Regions from separate parts of the Lysinibacillus canaveralius genome, predicted to be linked through region 2. Evidence: riboswitches for the same ligand, from Rfam matches in the RefSeq annotation. Region 2 holds a riboswitch; the other holds the start of a gene.
The links. A riboswitch is a leader RNA that binds a small molecule or an ion and turns the genes downstream of it on or off. The one in region 2 is predicted to bind S-adenosylmethionine.
Positions count from the first base shown of each region.

Region 1: linked by a shared signal. The riboswitch ahead of metA (homoserine O-acetyltransferase MetA) and the one ahead of AA0Y26_RS01230 (O-acetylhomoserine aminocarboxypropyltransferase/cysteine synthase family protein) in region 2 are both predicted to bind S-adenosylmethionine.

Region 1 is NZ_CP154840.1:2,280,801-2,289,344, forward strand. It holds gene AA0Y26_RS11500 (S-layer homology domain-containing protein) at 1-191, shown strand, start outside; gene AA0Y26_RS11505 (SDR family oxidoreductase) at 468-1,373, opposite strand; gene AA0Y26_RS11510 (N-acetyltransferase family protein) at 1,874-2,398, shown strand; gene AA0Y26_RS11515 (alpha/beta fold hydrolase) at 2,457-3,305, opposite strand; gene AA0Y26_RS11520 (hypothetical protein) at 3,451-3,588, opposite strand; gene metA (homoserine O-acetyltransferase MetA) at 3,729-4,667, opposite strand; SAM riboswitch class I at 4,748-4,854, opposite strand; gene AA0Y26_RS11530 (LLM class flavin-dependent oxidoreductase) at 5,039-6,028, opposite strand; gene AA0Y26_RS11535 (hypothetical protein) at 6,030-6,233, opposite strand; gene AA0Y26_RS11540 (MBL fold metallo-hydrolase) at 6,459-7,442, shown strand; gene AA0Y26_RS11545 (SDR family oxidoreductase) at 7,585-8,331, opposite strand.
Region 2 is NZ_CP154840.1:214,199-222,742, reverse strand. It holds gene AA0Y26_RS01240 (homoserine dehydrogenase) at 1-254, opposite strand, end outside; gene AA0Y26_RS01235 (hypothetical protein) at 600-995, opposite strand; gene AA0Y26_RS01230 (O-acetylhomoserine aminocarboxypropyltransferase/cysteine synthase family protein) at 1,411-2,706, opposite strand; SAM riboswitch class I at 2,865-2,974, opposite strand; gene nfsA (oxygen-insensitive NADPH nitroreductase) at 3,540-4,277, shown strand; gene AA0Y26_RS01220 (hypothetical protein) at 4,415-4,834, shown strand; gene AA0Y26_RS01215 (hypothetical protein) at 4,987-6,675, opposite strand; gene AA0Y26_RS01210 (lysoplasmalogenase) at 6,779-7,420, shown strand; gene pepT (peptidase T) at 7,448-8,544, shown strand, end outside.

The DNA.
Region 1 (8,544 bases), 2.1 Mb from region 2:
TCAATATTGCCTACAGCTATGCAGGTGAAAATATCGCGGTAGGACAGCGCTCCCCTGAAGAGGTTGTCAACGCATGGATGAATTCTCCGGGCCACCGTGCGAATATTTTAAATAGCAATTACACACATATCGGTGTTGGATATTCTAGTAACGGCAACTACTGGACGCAGCATTTTATCCGCACAAGATAGTATAAAAAGCAAAATTCCCATAAAGGAAAGTAAGACTATAGATAACGCGAAACAATAGCGTTTGTCTATAGTCTTTTTTACGATAAACGAATGTATCCCCTTCTATCAAGCGGCTTTTTTCACTACTCCTTGTAGCAGGTTGATGAACAATAAAAACCTCCGCCAATTCTCTATGACTAGAGGAGATTTTCTTTGACTATTATTCTACGTTCTTTTTTATGTTATTTTAGCAACAGCGTGCGCTTCATGATTTTAAAAATATTATAAATTTTTCCATTAACCGAAAACTTGACCGCCATTCACATGGAGTGTTTGGCCTGTAACAAATCTGGAATCGTCCGATGCCAGATAGACGAATGTAGGTGCTACTTCAAATGGTTGGCCCTGGCGATCCATTGGATTTCCTGCTAATGGTACTTGATCAGCAGAAAAACTTGAAGGAATCAATGGTGTCCAGATCCGTCCGGGAGCAATTGCATTCACACGAATTCCTTTGCTGACTAAGTTTTTGGATAATGCGCGGGTAAATCCTATGTTTGCCCCTTTTGTAGCTGTATAATCGATCAATTGTTCATTCCCATCAAAGGCCACTACTGAAGAGGTATTAATAATCGAACTCCCTGCCGTTAAGTATTTTAATGCTGCGCGGGTTGTATAAAAATGAGAATAGATATTAATTTTAAATGTTTCATCGAATTGCTCATCTGTAATATCCGTCAAGTTTAATTGCTGAAATTGAACCCCTACATGGTTACATAGAATATCTAGCTTTCCAAAAGACTCCACTGTCTTCTCCACAATATCCGCACAATGCGCTTTTTCTCTTAGATCGCCCGGTAATAAAAGGCACCGTTTTCCAATTTCTTCAATTCTATTTTTTGTCCTTGTCGCATCTTCATGTTCATCCAAGTAGGAAATTGCGACGTCGGCTCCCTCCTTGGCAAAGGCAATGGCAGCTGCTGCCCCCATTCCGCTATCTCCTCCGGTAATTAAGGCCACTTTTCCTTTTAATTTTCCGCTTCCTATATAGAGCGGATTTTCAATAATTGGCTTTGGGATCATTAAACCCTCTATACCCGGTTGGCGATATTGACGTTGCTCCGGTACAGTTAATGCAATCTCCTCGTAGCGAGTTATCTTCCCGTAGTTGGGATACAGCGGGTATTTTTGTTCCTTAGTCAATGGATTGAATCCCTCCCCAAAACGACTTCTGCCTAGAATATGCGAATTAAGAAGTAGGCGTGCATCCACTAATAGTCAAAAGCTCTGAAAATTGAATACTATAGGAGCATCAAAAATAGGAGGTAACGGTAATCAACTATTATTACAATCCGAAAGTAAGGTTTTTATTAATGAATCAGTCGAACGAAAAAACGCAAATAACGTATCAATCTTTGGTGATCAAAGCACCTATCATTGGGCCTAGACCCCCGTTTTATATTCATCCGTGTTACGAACATTATTATCCTGTAATTTAGTATGTAAGAAAAATCTCCAACAGGTACCTCCTTAATGCATACATCAAGGAGGTACCTAAAAGGAGATTGATTGCGCCTAATGGCCAGGATCTAAAATTAAGGGACTTTTTATTTTGATTTTATTCGCTAAAATGTATTTATATGGAATTATTTAAACGCTGTTTTATACATATTCTTTTTGTAAAAGAGAAAGGTGGAATAGTAGTGGACACGTTACATTCAATCACAATAAGAGAAGGGTTACTAAACGATGCTGAAAATATGTTAAGAATCCAAAGAGAAATTATTGAAGAAAAGGAATTTCTTTTATCGGATCCGGAAGAGTTCAATAAAACCGTTGATGATCAGAAGCAATGGATTCAACATATTCTACAAAATAGCCGGGAAATTATCCTCGTAGCAGAAGTTGACGGTGAAATGGTAGGGTGGCTGGTTTTTCAATCCCCTAACCGTGTTCGTCTAAATCATACAGGTTCTTTCGGGATGATGGTGCTGAAAGAATATCGCAACATGAAAATTGGGAGAATTTTACTTGAAGCCCTGCTGACCTGGGCTGAATGTCATGAGGAAATAGAAAAAGTTTGCTTAGGTGTTCTTTCTTCAAACGAACGAGCAATTCACTTATATCGGTCGCTCGGTTTTATAGAAGAAGGACATAAAGTAAATGAAGTGAAAATAGACAATCGGTATGTAGATGATATTCTGATGTACAAGAATATAAAAAAATAATAGCTAATAAAAAGCCGTATTTTCATTGCAACACGGCTTTTCCTGTTTAGGAGACAGACTAGCTATGTGTTGTATGTAGAGTAGAAACCACGAATGCTTTGAAAGCTTCCGCCTCCTCTAAGAACGGGAAATGGTTGCTCTTTTCAAAAATTGTGAGTTCTGCATGTGGAAGCAGTTCTGCGATTTCAATGCCAAATTGCACTGGACATTGAGCATCAAAGCGACCAGCATAAATAAAACTTGGCAGATCAATATGCTTCAATTGTTCTCTAACATCAAAATCTCTGTAATCTACCTTTCTGAAAAAGTCTAAACGCTCTCCAATTGTACGGCCGCTGTTTGGCTTCTTCAGTGCGTCCTTTAACTTTTCCTCGGAACAATAAGACATCAGCGCCCATTCATAACTGAGATTTTTCCGTTTTTCTACGGAAGTCTCAGGATTATTTAGTGCCTCCATAATCTCCATGATACGTGGATAGTTTTTATTTTTATGATGGTACATACAGTCAGGATGTAAAGCGTACTCGTAACTTGCAGCTGCCCCTCCCACGATTAGTTTGCTTATAGACCCTGGTGTAATCGCTGCATATTTTAAACCGAGCATCCCTCCCGTGGAATGACCAGCAAAAGCCCATTTTTCGAAGCCTAAGCTCTCACGAATCGCCTCCAGGTCAGCAACCGTCTCTTCCATTCGATATTCTTGTGGATTTTTTGCTTTTACAGAATGTCCGGCACCTCGTACGTTGATTAAAAATACATGATAGTAAGGGGTGAATGGATGAGCAAGAGCGTTTCCCCTTTCATCAAACTCACTATATAAGTGTGTAACTGCAAGAGGCTCTCCTTCCCCACACTCGAAAATTTCAAAGGCACCCCGTTTTGTTTCTATGATTTTCTGTTTCCACATGACAAATCTCTCCTAACGTTTGGATATTATAAACTTTGTTAACCATTAAAGTATCTGACTATTGATACGACTGTATTAATGGCAAGTGCTAAAATACCGATCGACATCAGAATTATCACAGTTATACTGCCGTAGCGTATGTGTTTTAGCTGCAGATCGGAGAGTTCAGGAACTTCTTTATAGCGCCATTTATCCATGAAGAAAAGGCTTCCTCAGGCTCATATAAAGACCAAATACAATAGCCGTATACTGGTATAGAAAGGACAACGACGATGAATAGCATGGCAAAGCCCTCCTTTTATAAACTCCTTTTAGTTAATTTACGAATAAAATGCTATATAGTTTCAATTTTCTAACTTTATTGCTGCTGCTTCATAAAAAAAGCTATGCCCCGATAGTAACCGGTCGCACAGCCATGTTTCATTAAATATGATATTCGATATCTTCCTCGATAAAATCCCATTTGTACGGCGTTTCTTGGTAAACATAATAATTCAGCCAGTTATAGAACAAAAGATGGGAGTGAGCCCGCCAAGTGTTCTTTGGTTCTTTTAACGGATCATTATTCGGGAAGTAATTTACAGGAAGTTCTACATTATCTCCTTTTGCCACATCTCTTACATATTCGTCTTTTAGCGTGGTAGCATCATACTCCAGATGTCCGGTAATCATGATATGTTTGTTATCCTTCGATTGGACGATAAATACCCCGGCATCATCCGAATAGCTCAGCAGCTTCAGCTCGGGATGATTACGGACTTCTTCAATTGAAACTGATGTATGACGGGAGTGCGGTGCTACATATTCATCGCTGAAACCGCGTACAAGGTCAACCGTTAAATCCGTTATGACATGGGAATAAACACCGGAACATTTTTTAGGAAGCTCGTATTTACCGATGCCAAAATGATGATATAAAGCTGCTTGTGCCCCCCAACAAATATTCATAATAGACGTGACATTGTCCTTTGCCCAATCCATAATAGATGTAATTTCCTTCCAATATAGCACTTCCTCAAATTCCATACGTTCAACTGGCGCACCGGTAATAATCATTCCATCATAGCGTCGATGCTTAATTTCATCAAACGTTTTGTAAAAAAGCTGCAAATGTGATTTGGATACATTTCTCGATTCATAGGTCGCTGTATTTAAGAAGGTAATATTCACTTGAAGAGGTGTATTCCCAAGTAAACGCAGCAGCTGCAATTCCGTTTTCTCTTTTTCAGGCATTAAATTGCATACAAGTATATTTAGTGGACGAATTTGCTGCGTGCGAGCGCGGTCCTCCTCCATGACGAATATTTTTTCTTCTCTAAGTAAATTTCCAGCTGGTAGCCTTTTCGGTATATTAATTGGCATTCCAATGTCCCCCCATTTCTATCACTAATCAAAAAAAACCTCTCATTCCAGCATAAGAATGAGAGGTTTTTAGTCGCTCGCTCTTATCTTCCAAGGATAAACCTTGCTGGAATTAGCACCTTTCTAGCTGCGCTAGAGGTTGCTGAAGCTTCATCGGGCCATATCCCTCTGCTTCTCTCGATAAGATGATTAAATTAGATAGATTGTATCACGGAGATGCAAATTATTCAATAATTCTTACAAAATTCCTTCTTATTATTTATTTATCTAGTGTGAAAGAGTGATTTTTGTATAAGCAGCGAGAAGCATTTAACCAAATACAAAAGCCAAGCCAGTTTGACTGGCTCGGCGTTAGAGATAAGTAAATTTGATTATGCAAACATGTCACGCAGGCATGTAAATGAATATTTACGCGCTTCATCGTCATAGATAGAAGAACTAATCATAACTTCATCTACACCGTTTTCCTCAACAAATTTCTGCAGTTCTTTTGCAACAGTTTCTTTACTGCCAATAAATGTGTACTGGCGCTGCTGCATGACCGCATCCCGCTCGAATGGTGACCAAATCTCATCCATATTTCTTACAGGCGGTTTCATTAATTGGTGGTCACGGCGAATGATGGAAAGGAAGAACTGATAGAAAGTCGTTGCTAAATAGTGCGCTTCTTCATCTGTATCAGCCACAATCGCATTAACACATGCCAAGACATACGGCTTTTCACAGTATTCACTTGGCTTGAATTGCTCACGGTACAACTTAATTGCACGTGTGAAGTAGTCAGGTGCGAAATGGGAGGCAAATGCATACGGCATTCCTCTTCTCGCGGAAAACTCTGCGCTGAACATACTGGAGCCAAGAATCCAAATCGGAATTTGTTCACCGAAACCTGGATAAGCACGCACTGAATCTGTCTCTTTTGCCTCTGCTAAATAACGCTGCAGCTCGACAACATTTTCTTCAAAGTCCTCTCCAGCAATATTACGGCGAAGAGCACGCGCTGTAAATGGGTCTGTCCCAGGCGCACGGCCAAGTCCTAAGTCAATTCGTCCCGGATACATGGCATTCAGTGTACCAAACTGCTCTGCTACCACTAGCGGCACATGGTTTGGCAGCATGACACCTCCTGAGCCGACGCGGATTTGTTTTGTTGCCTCTGCAATATAACCAATGACGACTGGAGTAGCAGAGCTGGCAATCGAGCGGCTATTATGATGTTCTGCCAACCAGTATCGTGTATAACCTAGTTCATCTACGTGCTTCGCTAAGTCTCGTGCACGATTGAAGGCATCATGTGCATCCTGTCCTTCTCGTACAGGGACGAGGTCTAGAACAGAAATCGGTATATTAATTTTACTCATATTATTGTTTTCCCTCCTGCTTGATCTCATTTCGCTTCTTTGTTAAGAAGACTAAGAGAACTGCGACAACCGCCGCAAAAAGTAGATAAAAAGTAGATTTCAGCATGCTTTCATCCCAACTGTTGATCGCTTGTAGTATGCTGACGATGATTAAAAGGATGCCGATTATATTATGTACCCAAGAACCAGCTTTCAGAACCGTCATCTCCTTCCTTGTATTCCTATTGTTAAGGAAATTTCGCTTTTTCGCAAACAATATGCAACTTTGGTCTTCCATATCGAACGATTCCAGTACTCATTTTCTGATGGAAGAATTCTGTTGGATGCTTTTCATTTTCCAGTTATGATTAATAATAGAGTATGAAGATTCAATTTAACAAAGGGAAAAGTAACATATCTGCAATTGGGAAAAAGATAGGAGATGTAAAGAATGTCACCAATCATAAAAGCGGGGAAAAAGGAGATATATCCGATACTGTTTGATATTCACTATGGACAGATGAAAAGTATTAACTGTTATTTATATAAAAACGGGGACATGTTGACACTGATTGATGCGGGAATCGACTTTCCTGCATTTCACGATTTTTTTCACAGTAAGCTTATGGAATATGGCTTTACTGTCCATGACATTGATCAAATACTGCTTACACACCATCACAGTGACCATACAGGGATGGTTAATCGTATTTTATCGCAAAAGACAGTTCCTATTTATGCACATTTTCTCGCTATTGAGCGGCTGCATTTGACAAAGGACTATCAGTTGCAAAAGCTCGACTTTTTTAAACAACTATACAAAGACTATGGTTGTCTGCATCTTGCAGGCCGACGACTGGCAAAGATAGAAAAAACCTTGCAGGAAAGTAAACAGTTGAGAATCAATGCTGACATTATCCCTCTCCAAGATGGGGACATTGTGAATGATTTTCATGTAAAAGCCGTGCCTGGTCATTCACCGGACTCCATCTTATTTTACGATCCACAGACAAAATGGTTGTTTGCGGGTGATCTTGTACTTTATACAGGTACCACGAGTGCACTAGTTGACCATGATCAGGAAGGACAGCTTCTTCCTACCGTTATGCAGTATAAGCAATCCCTGGAAATCTGCCTGCAATTTGATGCTAGTATGGTATTCGCCGGTCACCAGCAGCCATTCGTTAGTTTACAGGAAATCGGGCAGCGTAACATGGACCGGATTGCGTTTCAACTGCAGCGGATAGTGAACAAGATTGCAGATGGATATGACACAGCCTTGGCTATAGCTTTTGCCATCTATGGAGATCGAACGGAAAAAGAGTTTTCGATTATTATATCTGAAATTATAGGTTATACGCTCTACGCAGAAATGAATGGTCTTATTACGAAAGAAATGCACGATGACGGCTGGCATTTCTTTATAATAGACTGACTGTTACGTAAATGGCTTTGAATTAAAGTAGAACTGTCTAATATGAACTGAACTTTCCTATTTCCAAAAAGAAAGGCTGTCGATGTCTCCTCGACAGCCTTAACTTTATAAAATGAACAGCTTCTAGTCCTTTTCTATTTTATTACCAAGGTTGAATTGTTGGTCCAATTGTGAACTCATTAACATTCGTATCTTCTGGCTGGTCAATTGCGAATGCCACAACATTGGCAACACGATCAGGTGTGATACCGAATTGTTCATACATCGCAGTCATGCCTTCTGAAATATTCTTATCAGTAATTGTATCCAATAATTCCGTGTTAATCGCTGCTGGATAAATTGTTGCTGTGCGGATGTTGGTACCTTCCAGCGCAGACTCCATACGTAAAACTTCCATTAAATCACGAACCGCCCACTTTGTTGCACCATAAACAGCACCGCCTGGGTAAGCTTTAAGCCCTGCTACAGATGAAGTAGTTATAACATGACCAGACTTTTGAGATGTAAATGTCGGCAAAACTGCAGCAATGCCATTCAATACTCCTTTAATATTAACGTCAATCATACGATTCCACTCATCGGTTTTTAATGCTGAAAGAGATGAATTAGGCATAAGACCTGCATTCAAGAAGATTACATCTACCCCGCCAAAAGTGTCCTTTGCCAGTTGGACAAGCTGCTGACTATCATCTGGGTTGACAACATCCGTAACACGATAAATAGCTTGTCCGCCAGCTGTTTGAATTTCTTCAGTCAATGCTTGTAACTTGTCTTCGCGACGAGCTCCTAAAACTACTTTAGCCCCTTTACCCGCCAATAATTTTGCAGTTGCCTCACCAATACCAGATGAAGCCCCAGTGATGATTACTACTTTGTTTTCAATTGTCATGTTACTACCTCCTATAGATATATATTGAGCTTACTCCTTAGAGTTAGCTCTAAGGCAAGGGGGAATTTATAAATTTTTTAGGTTATTAAATATGCTGGAGTTTCTTCTGCAGGTGTAGCCTGTAGAATTTCTTATCGTTATCTTCAAAGAAGCATATACTATACGTTAATTTGATTAGATCCAAAATAACGAGAAAGAGCCAACTGCATTTAT
Region 2 (8,544 bases):
GCCGGCTCTTCATTAACGATCGCCTCGAATACTACTTGCATGCCTTTCTCGGCAAATACCTCATTGATATTATCTGTCAATAAATGTTTCGTCCCTGGAACCCGCTCGCTTGAAGTATCCCGAACTAAAATCTTCGTCACTTCTAATTCTACGCCCAGCTTTTCCCGCAGTGCTTCTCGCTTTTCATTTAAGATATGATAAATTCCTTGCCCTACTGTGCCAAATCCTAGGATGGCCGCCTTTATTACTGCCATATCTGTCTCCTCCAAAGTCTTCAGAAAATCTATATAAACGCACTATTCTAATAATTTTATATAAAAAATTCTATCTTATATTATAAACGAAAACAAGGGAAATCTCCTCTAGGAAAACATTTGTTTTTGTAAAATGTACACGAAACCCCTTACATCTTCTCCTATCATGCATATTCTGCCATATTTACAGAGTGTTATTAGGAAAATCAGGCCTGCCAAATAGCTCCGCGGCACTAAAAGGAGCTCTAAAAAACAAAAGCACCCCCATCGGATGCTTTTAAAATAGCTGATAAAGTGAACTTCAATCGGCACTTCCTTGTTATACTTCTGCGCATGTTTAAGCAGCTACACCGCGATATTGATTCCCTCAACAGATGTGCGATAGCGATCAAGTACTTTTCGAGCAATCATTTCCTCTTTTTGTGTAAAGGGCGGTATACCATATGTACGGTGCACAAGCTGGAATTCTCCATATTTTAAATACCACTCTTTTGCTGGTAATGAAATATGATCTGTTCCTAACTCTTTATATGCATCATACACTTCCTTTACAACATATTCAGCAGATGTAAGATTGTATGTTTCCTCTAAAAAAGCGTCATGTCCAAATGCTTTTTTCCATATAGCATTGAACTGCCCTAATAAATGTTGGATAGAAATTTGGTTTACAAAAGTGTGGACTTCATTCAATTCATATATAAAATAAGCTGCGACATGTTGTGCACTGTAGACATTGCCCATTTTCAACTCTCCTTTTATTCATACACTTATGTGATTTATCACTCGAGTAAAAACACAAGATGCTTTCCCGAGTTTATTGGTAGGTTTTAAAGTTGTTTTTATCTTACAGAATATCACAGCTATTGTCAATAAAACTTATAAACTTACTATGAATTGAATTTACTGTTGAAAAGCGATGGCTCTCCGTGAAATGGCACGGAGCCGCCGCTTTCTTTTGCCGAATGAGGCAGTATAAAACATTATGGCAAGATGCAGCGAGCCTAAAACAGCTCTCTTCCAGAACGCCTATTTGATTTGCATCACTCCGGTATTTGCTTCCCTTTAATAGGATCATTCAGGAATCCAGTGAAAAAGTGCTGTAAGTCCGCCCCTTGCATTTCCACCTATAGAAATAACTTTCTTTTGTTAAAAGAAATTAAACGCTGGCAGACACCTGTCTTTGCACTTTTGCTAGCGCCTGCTCTAAATCAGCGATAATATCCTCTACATTTTCGAGACCGATTGATAGGCGAATGAGCCCTTCGGATACTCCTGCAATTTTCAGTTCTTCTGCCGACAGCTGCTGGTGCGTTGTAGATGCTGGATGAATAATTAACGAACGGGCATCACCGACATTCGCCACATGAGAGAACAGCTCTACATTATCAATTAATTCACGTCCTGCAACGCGGCCTCCCTTAATCTCAAATGAGAGAATAGAGCCGTAACCATTTTTCAAATACTTGTTTGCTAAATGATGGGATGTAAATTCCTCAAAGCCTGGGTAATTTACGTAATCCACAAATGAGTGGCTCTTTAAATATTCCCCAACCTTTAAGGCATTTTCATTATGGCGGGCTATACGCAGATGAAGCGTCTCTAACCCTTGAATAAAGTTAAAAGCAGAATCCGCTGACAGTGTCGGCCCGAAATCACGCAGCAGCTGTACACGCAGTTTTGTTGCGAACGCCGCATTTGGTACATCTACGCCGTAACGGATTCCGTGATAGCTTGCATCCGGTTCTGTAAAACCGGGAAAACGTCCTTGTGTCCAGTCAAATTTTCCAGCATCGACAACGACTCCGCCGATTGTTGTTCCATGTCCGCCAATCCACTTCGTAGCTGAATGAACGACGACATCTGCCCCGAAATCAATTGGGTTTGCACCATATGGAGAAGGGAACGTGTTATCAATAATCAATGGCAGTCCATGTTCATGGGCAATTGCTGCAACCGCTTCTATATCCAAAATGTTTAAGCTTGGATTTCCGACTGTCTCGGCAAAGATTGCTTTTGTTTTTTCTGTAATGGCAGAGCGGAAATTTTCTGGATTTCGTTCATCCACAAATGTTGTCGTAATACCGTACTTTGGCAATGTAGTAGCAAATAAATTATATGTTCCTCCGTAAAGCGAACCAGCTGATACAATTTCATCGCCGGCACCGGCAACATTCAAAATAGAGAAGGCAATGGCAGCTGCACCTGATGACAGGCCTACTGCTGCAGTTCCCTTTTCCACCAATGCAATACGCTCCTCAAACGCCCCTACTGTCGGGTTCATAATACGTGAGTAAATATTCCCCGGCTCCTCAAGTGCGAAAAGGCGCTGTGCATGAGCAGTGTCTTTAAATGCATAGGCCGTTGTACGATAAATTGGTACAGCGATGGCTCCTGTAACAGGGTCTGGCTTTTGCCCGCCGTGTAATAATAACGTTTCTGGCTTTTGTGACATGGATATCTTCCTCCTAAATGTATACTCGATGGACAATCGGTCGAGGAGGATATGGAAAACTCCCCGCACTCTATTTGGAAAAGGGCCTTTGTACAAATGAGCACCAAAAAGCCCTCTTCTCAAATAAGAAGAGGGCTGCGAATGAGCAAGTTTTCCTCCCCTTATCTTTCAGATCCCGATTCGAATCTGTAGGAATTAGCACCTTTGTAAGTCATTACTGGTTGCCGGGCATCACAGGGCCTAGTCCCTCCGCCGCTCTTGATAAGAGTTTATGATTCATGTTCCATCTATTGTTTCACAGTATAAAACAGGTTAATCTGATTAGTCAACTATTAATTTAAAATCTTCTGATTTTAATTTTCCTGCTGCATGCTTTATGCTGGATTACAGGATAAATAAGCAATTCAAAGCTCTATATATCCCCTTTTGAATATGCCTGCAAAATACAAATAACTACCTTTACATTGCCACTACATCATTACTACCGTATAAAAGTTTCGCATATAAAGGGGTGCAAGCTTATATTACTACATTAGCTGATACCGTAAGGCATTACTAACCATTCGCAAATAGTATAAATACGGCGAATGCGGGAAAGTGACGCCCTGGACATCATTACTGTTTTTACTACCAAAAATTCTCTAGGTACAATTTTGCTTCAGGTGGAAGGCAGTTATCGGCTTTATTTTCCTGAATCCTCGTATCCCGTTGATCTGCTTCCCCACAATTAGTGCAGCCTGCTGGCACTGGATTGGATTACTATAGAAAAATATTATAAGATGGGCTTAAAGGTATTTCCTTTAAGCTTATTTTTTGTAGAGGGGGAAAATAAATTGAACAAAACAAAAGAACTTTTAAAAAACCATTCATCTGTCCGTAAATATACAGGAGAAGAAATCTCTCGTGAAACGGTAATCGATCTAATTGAAACCGCACAAATGGCCGCCAGCTCTCACTTTGTACAAGCGTATAGTGTCATCTGGGTGACAGATGATGAAAAAAAGAAAAAGTTAGGCGAGCTGTCAAAAAATGAATTTCAGTTCCAAACAGCAGGTGCCTCTTTCTTATTCTGTGTAGACTTCAAGCGCCTGCAAAGAGCTGGTAACAAAAATGGTGTTGACATCGTCGTGGACTCTGCAGAAAATCTTCTTGTCGGTGTAGCGGATGTTTCCTTATTTGCGCAGAATTTTGTCGTCGCGGCTGAATCTGAAGGCTATGGAATATGCTATATCGGCGGCGCACGAAACAATCCGAAGGAAATTAGTGAGCTATTCAATCTTCCTGATTATGTATTCCCGTTATTTGCTATGACAATTGGCAAGCCAACAAAACGAAACGAAACAAAACCCCGCCTACCTGTAGCCGCTGTCCTGCATGAAAATAGCTATGATGAAGAGAAATACGATACACTTCTTGATGAGTATGATGCAACAATGGAAGCTTACTACGCCAGCCGCTCATCCAACCAAAAGATGGCGAACTGGACAAAACAAATGGCTGATTTCTTAATTGATCAAAAACGCCCATTTATAAAAGAATTCCTGGAAACAAAAGGATTCACTTGGAAGTAACAAAAAGATCTTATACATCTATTAAAAGCGAAATTAACAAGATGTAAGGCCTGTTAATTTCGCCTTTTTACTGAAATCTAACCTTACCTTTTGATAAAATAGTAGCAACGAAAAAGATGTAAGAAAGGACTTTTCGTATGTATACAAATAAACATGTAGCCAATTCACTTGAAAAACAGCATCTCCAGAATGTGCGAAAATATTATTTATCCATCGCAGACATTAATATTGCTTTGTCAAAGGTGCATCAAACGATTCTGCCGCATATCGATTCAAAAAAATATCAATTGGCTACCGACTATATTCACCAGTATATTTCCTATACATCGGTCTGGAATTTAAAATTCGTCGCAAACTTAGAGAGCCCTGAAGTGGCATTGCTGCAGGTTTTCCACCTGAACTATATTTTTAACAAGGAGCCGGAAAGCCGATTCATTCAGGAACGTGCTATTCTAGCTGAACAGGAGCAGCGTTTCTTTGATTTGAAACCTTATAAAACAGAGCATGTAGAAAAGCGCAAACAAAAAATGCTGGATTATATTGAAACGCACGCCTAATATCTCAATACTCAAAACAAGCTGTCTACGCGGCTCGATATAAAAAATTGTCTTAAGTAAGCCACCCCTGATATTTTCTCCTGTCCTATTATTTTCAGCATAGAAAAAACCCCGAAAGCAAGTAGATCACTTACTTTCGAGGTAGTTTTCCTCTATTCCTGGACTGGTAATTCTGTAATCGTTACATCCTTAACCGGCAGGAACTGCTCGCCTGTCGCTAAATAGGTTACGCTCACTGCATCCCCTGCTTCCATATAAATGGCTAGCGGCACGGTTTCCGTGCTAACAATAAAGTTTTCCCCTGTCGCTAACAGGAATGATACCATGGTAAAATCTCCAGCCCGCTCCTTATATACACGGATCACTTCGCCTGTGATGCGTGCTTCCTCTGCATCTGAGGAACCTTCAACCGTACTTCCTCCTCGGGATAACGCTGTTTTATATAATTTCAGCGCCTCGTTCGGCGTAGAGGCATAAGCAGAGATTTCAGGATTGGCTGCTGAGACAATGAAATAGTTCTGCAGGAAGCCATTTGAATCGAGTACAGCGGTCAGCCAGCTAGCTTCTCCATAGAAGTTATACAGGATTGGCATTTCGCCCTCCCACTTCTTCTCAATAAATTTCTTCTCAATAATGTCTAGTGCTCCTTGTGAATCCATATAGGATTCTTCCAGATTCCCAGTATAGTATATCGCTTCGCCCGTCCGTCCATTTGTTAATGAATAGCCAAGCATCGAGTCTACGCCCTCTTTTGGGCTAGTAAAATCAGTGAAGTAGTACATTTGCCCATCTTCTGTAAAGATCGGTGACACATTGGCCTCCGTTCCCTCGTCCGACGGCAGCTTAACATCTTTCTTACCAAATACACTGTTCCAGAAACCATGTACATAGTTACCGTAGTAGCTGTTTTGCAGACTTACTGTTTCAGGGGACACTGCACCATCGATGAAATCAGGAACATCCGCTAATGCAATTTTTTCTGATTTACCAGTAGCTGCATCTACTAAAATAACCCCTTTTACATCAAATCCACTACGTGCAGAAATGAACTCTCCATATGAGCGAATGTAATAAGGCTTACCATCATCATCCACTTCAAGCTGTGGTGCCCCATAGAAAATCAGTGCCGGATACTGCAAACGCATATGACGTTCCAGATTTTTGTTCAAAAAGGCGGACGGCACGTAGGCCATTTCTTGTTGAACAAATTTCGGATTTTCATTTGCATCTGTGGCACTCATCATAAAGTAACCTGGTGTTGTTTTCCCATTAAACCATTTGAACAGCCCTGAAAATTCAACCGGTGCTATATATACATACTCACCGTTCACCTTCTGGATCTGTAAATTCCCTAATTCGTAAAAGCTAGTATTGGGTACTTGCCCAAAAGCTTTTTTCATTTTATTTTTCACATATTTGGGTGGTACACTTGCCGGTGTCTGTGTCTCATCAAATGCCTGGATTTCTACATCCTCAGCCATTTTTGCTGATTCGTATTTTTCCTCAGCATTAAACAGCGGCGCACTTAGCAAGTAAGCTACAGCAAGGATACTTGCTAATACCGCCGCAGACTTCACTTTTCTTTCCAGACCTGCTGAAAAAATGGCTCCAGCAAGAGCAATTACGGGTAAGACATAAAGAAAAATTGTCCATTGGAGATCAATTTTTGATACATAAACAATAAAAAACGTCGAAATAAAACTAACAATTAAAACAGAAACCGCTATTATCCCATGCTGCTTTGATGTCAGCTCTACTTTCGGAAACTTTTTTGTCACCGGTACGAGTAAAATAGTGATAATTACTGACGCGATAGCTGAAATAATGAATAATTGACTCATTCGAATCATCCTTTCTAGTTACCTTTTATACGGACTAAACAGTTAAAAAGTTTCATATTTATAATTAATGGCTATTATCTCATTCTTCATAAGGAGGCTGTTCATGCGCACTATCTTACTGATCATCGCTGTTATTTTTGGGCTTTATTATGTACTTTTGTTTGATACCATTCCACCAGAGACAAAAATGGTTTTCAAACTCATTCCCATGGTACTAATCATTCTTTTTGCCTTCTTGACTCGTGTTCGTACAGCAAGATACTATGCACTTGTATGTGTGGGCCTCCTATTTTGCGCGATTGGTGACTATACGCTTCAATGGTTCATTATTGGGTTAACGAGCTTTTTGATCGGCCATATTTTTTATATTGCTGCCTTTTCAGAGGGGAAAGAGCGCGTGCCAACCGGTATAAAGATAGTTCTGCTTTTTTACGGAACTTCAATGGCGATTTGGATGTGCAGTACGCTGTTCAGCCAAGGTGAGACCGTTCTAGCGATTGCTGTATTTGCCTATATTAGTGTCATTTTAACGATGGGCTGGATGTCATTTAAGACAGGAGCCTTATTTGCCAAAATTGGCGCTCTTTCTTTTATTGCATCCGATAGCATCCTGGCGATCAATAAATTTATAATGGACGTTCCCTATGATCATGAGCTGATCATGTTCACCTACTATGGGGCACAAATTTTCATAGCCCTAAGTGTTACACAATATTCCGAAAAGCGAAATAAAGTGGTACACTAAATATACCATTTCAAGGAGGTACAATTCATGAAAGAAAAATGTATTGAACGTTTAATTCGCTACGCTAAAATTGATACACAATCAGATGCAGGCAGTACAACAACACCTTCTACACAAAAGCAGTTTGACTTGCTTCATGTGCTAAAAGAAGAGCTGGCTGATATTGGCCTGACAGAAATCACATTGGATGAAAACGGCTATCTATTTGCGACACTTCCTGCTAATACAGATAAACCTGTACCGACACTTGGTTTCTTAGCCCATGTTGATACGACTTCTGATTTTACCGGGACAAATGTTAATCCGCAGCGTATCAATAATTACGACGGCAAAGACATACAGCTAAATGAAGAGCTGACAATGTCAGTAGAATATTTTCCAAATTTAAAGAACTATGTGGGACAAACTTTAATTACAACAGATGGAACAACTTTACTTGGAGCTGATGATAAGGCGGGTATCGCTGAAATCATGACAGCAATGGAATATTTAGTTCAACATCCAGAAATCAAACACGGTAAAATTCGCGTTGCCTTTACACCAGATGAAGAAATCGGGCGTGGACCTCATAAATTTGACGTAGAGGCATTTAATGCTGACTATGCTTATACAATGGACGGCGGGCCGCTAGGTGAACTTCAATTCGAAAGCTTCAATGCTGCAGGTGTAAAAGTAACGACTTATGGCACTAGCGTGCACCCGGGCTCTGCAAAAGATAAAATGGTAAATGCTACAACAATGGCGGTTAAATTCCAGAACCTGATGCCGCAGGATGCAGTACCTGAGAAAACAGAAGGATATGAAGGTTTCATTCACTTGATGAGCTTCAATGGCCGTATTGAAAAAGCTGAATTATCCTATATCATCCGTGATCATGACCGCGAAAAGTTCGAAGCGAAAAAAGCACATATGCTAGAAGCCGAAAAACAAATTAAAGCGGCGTATGGCGAGCAGGCAATCAAGGTTGAAATTGAAGACCAATATTATAATATGGGTGAAAAAATTGAACCTGTTATGGAAATTGTAGATATCGCTAAAGAGGCAATGCATAAGCTTGGCATCACCCCAATAGTTGAACCTATTCGCGGAGGTACAGACGGCTCCCAGCTTTCCTTCATGGGATT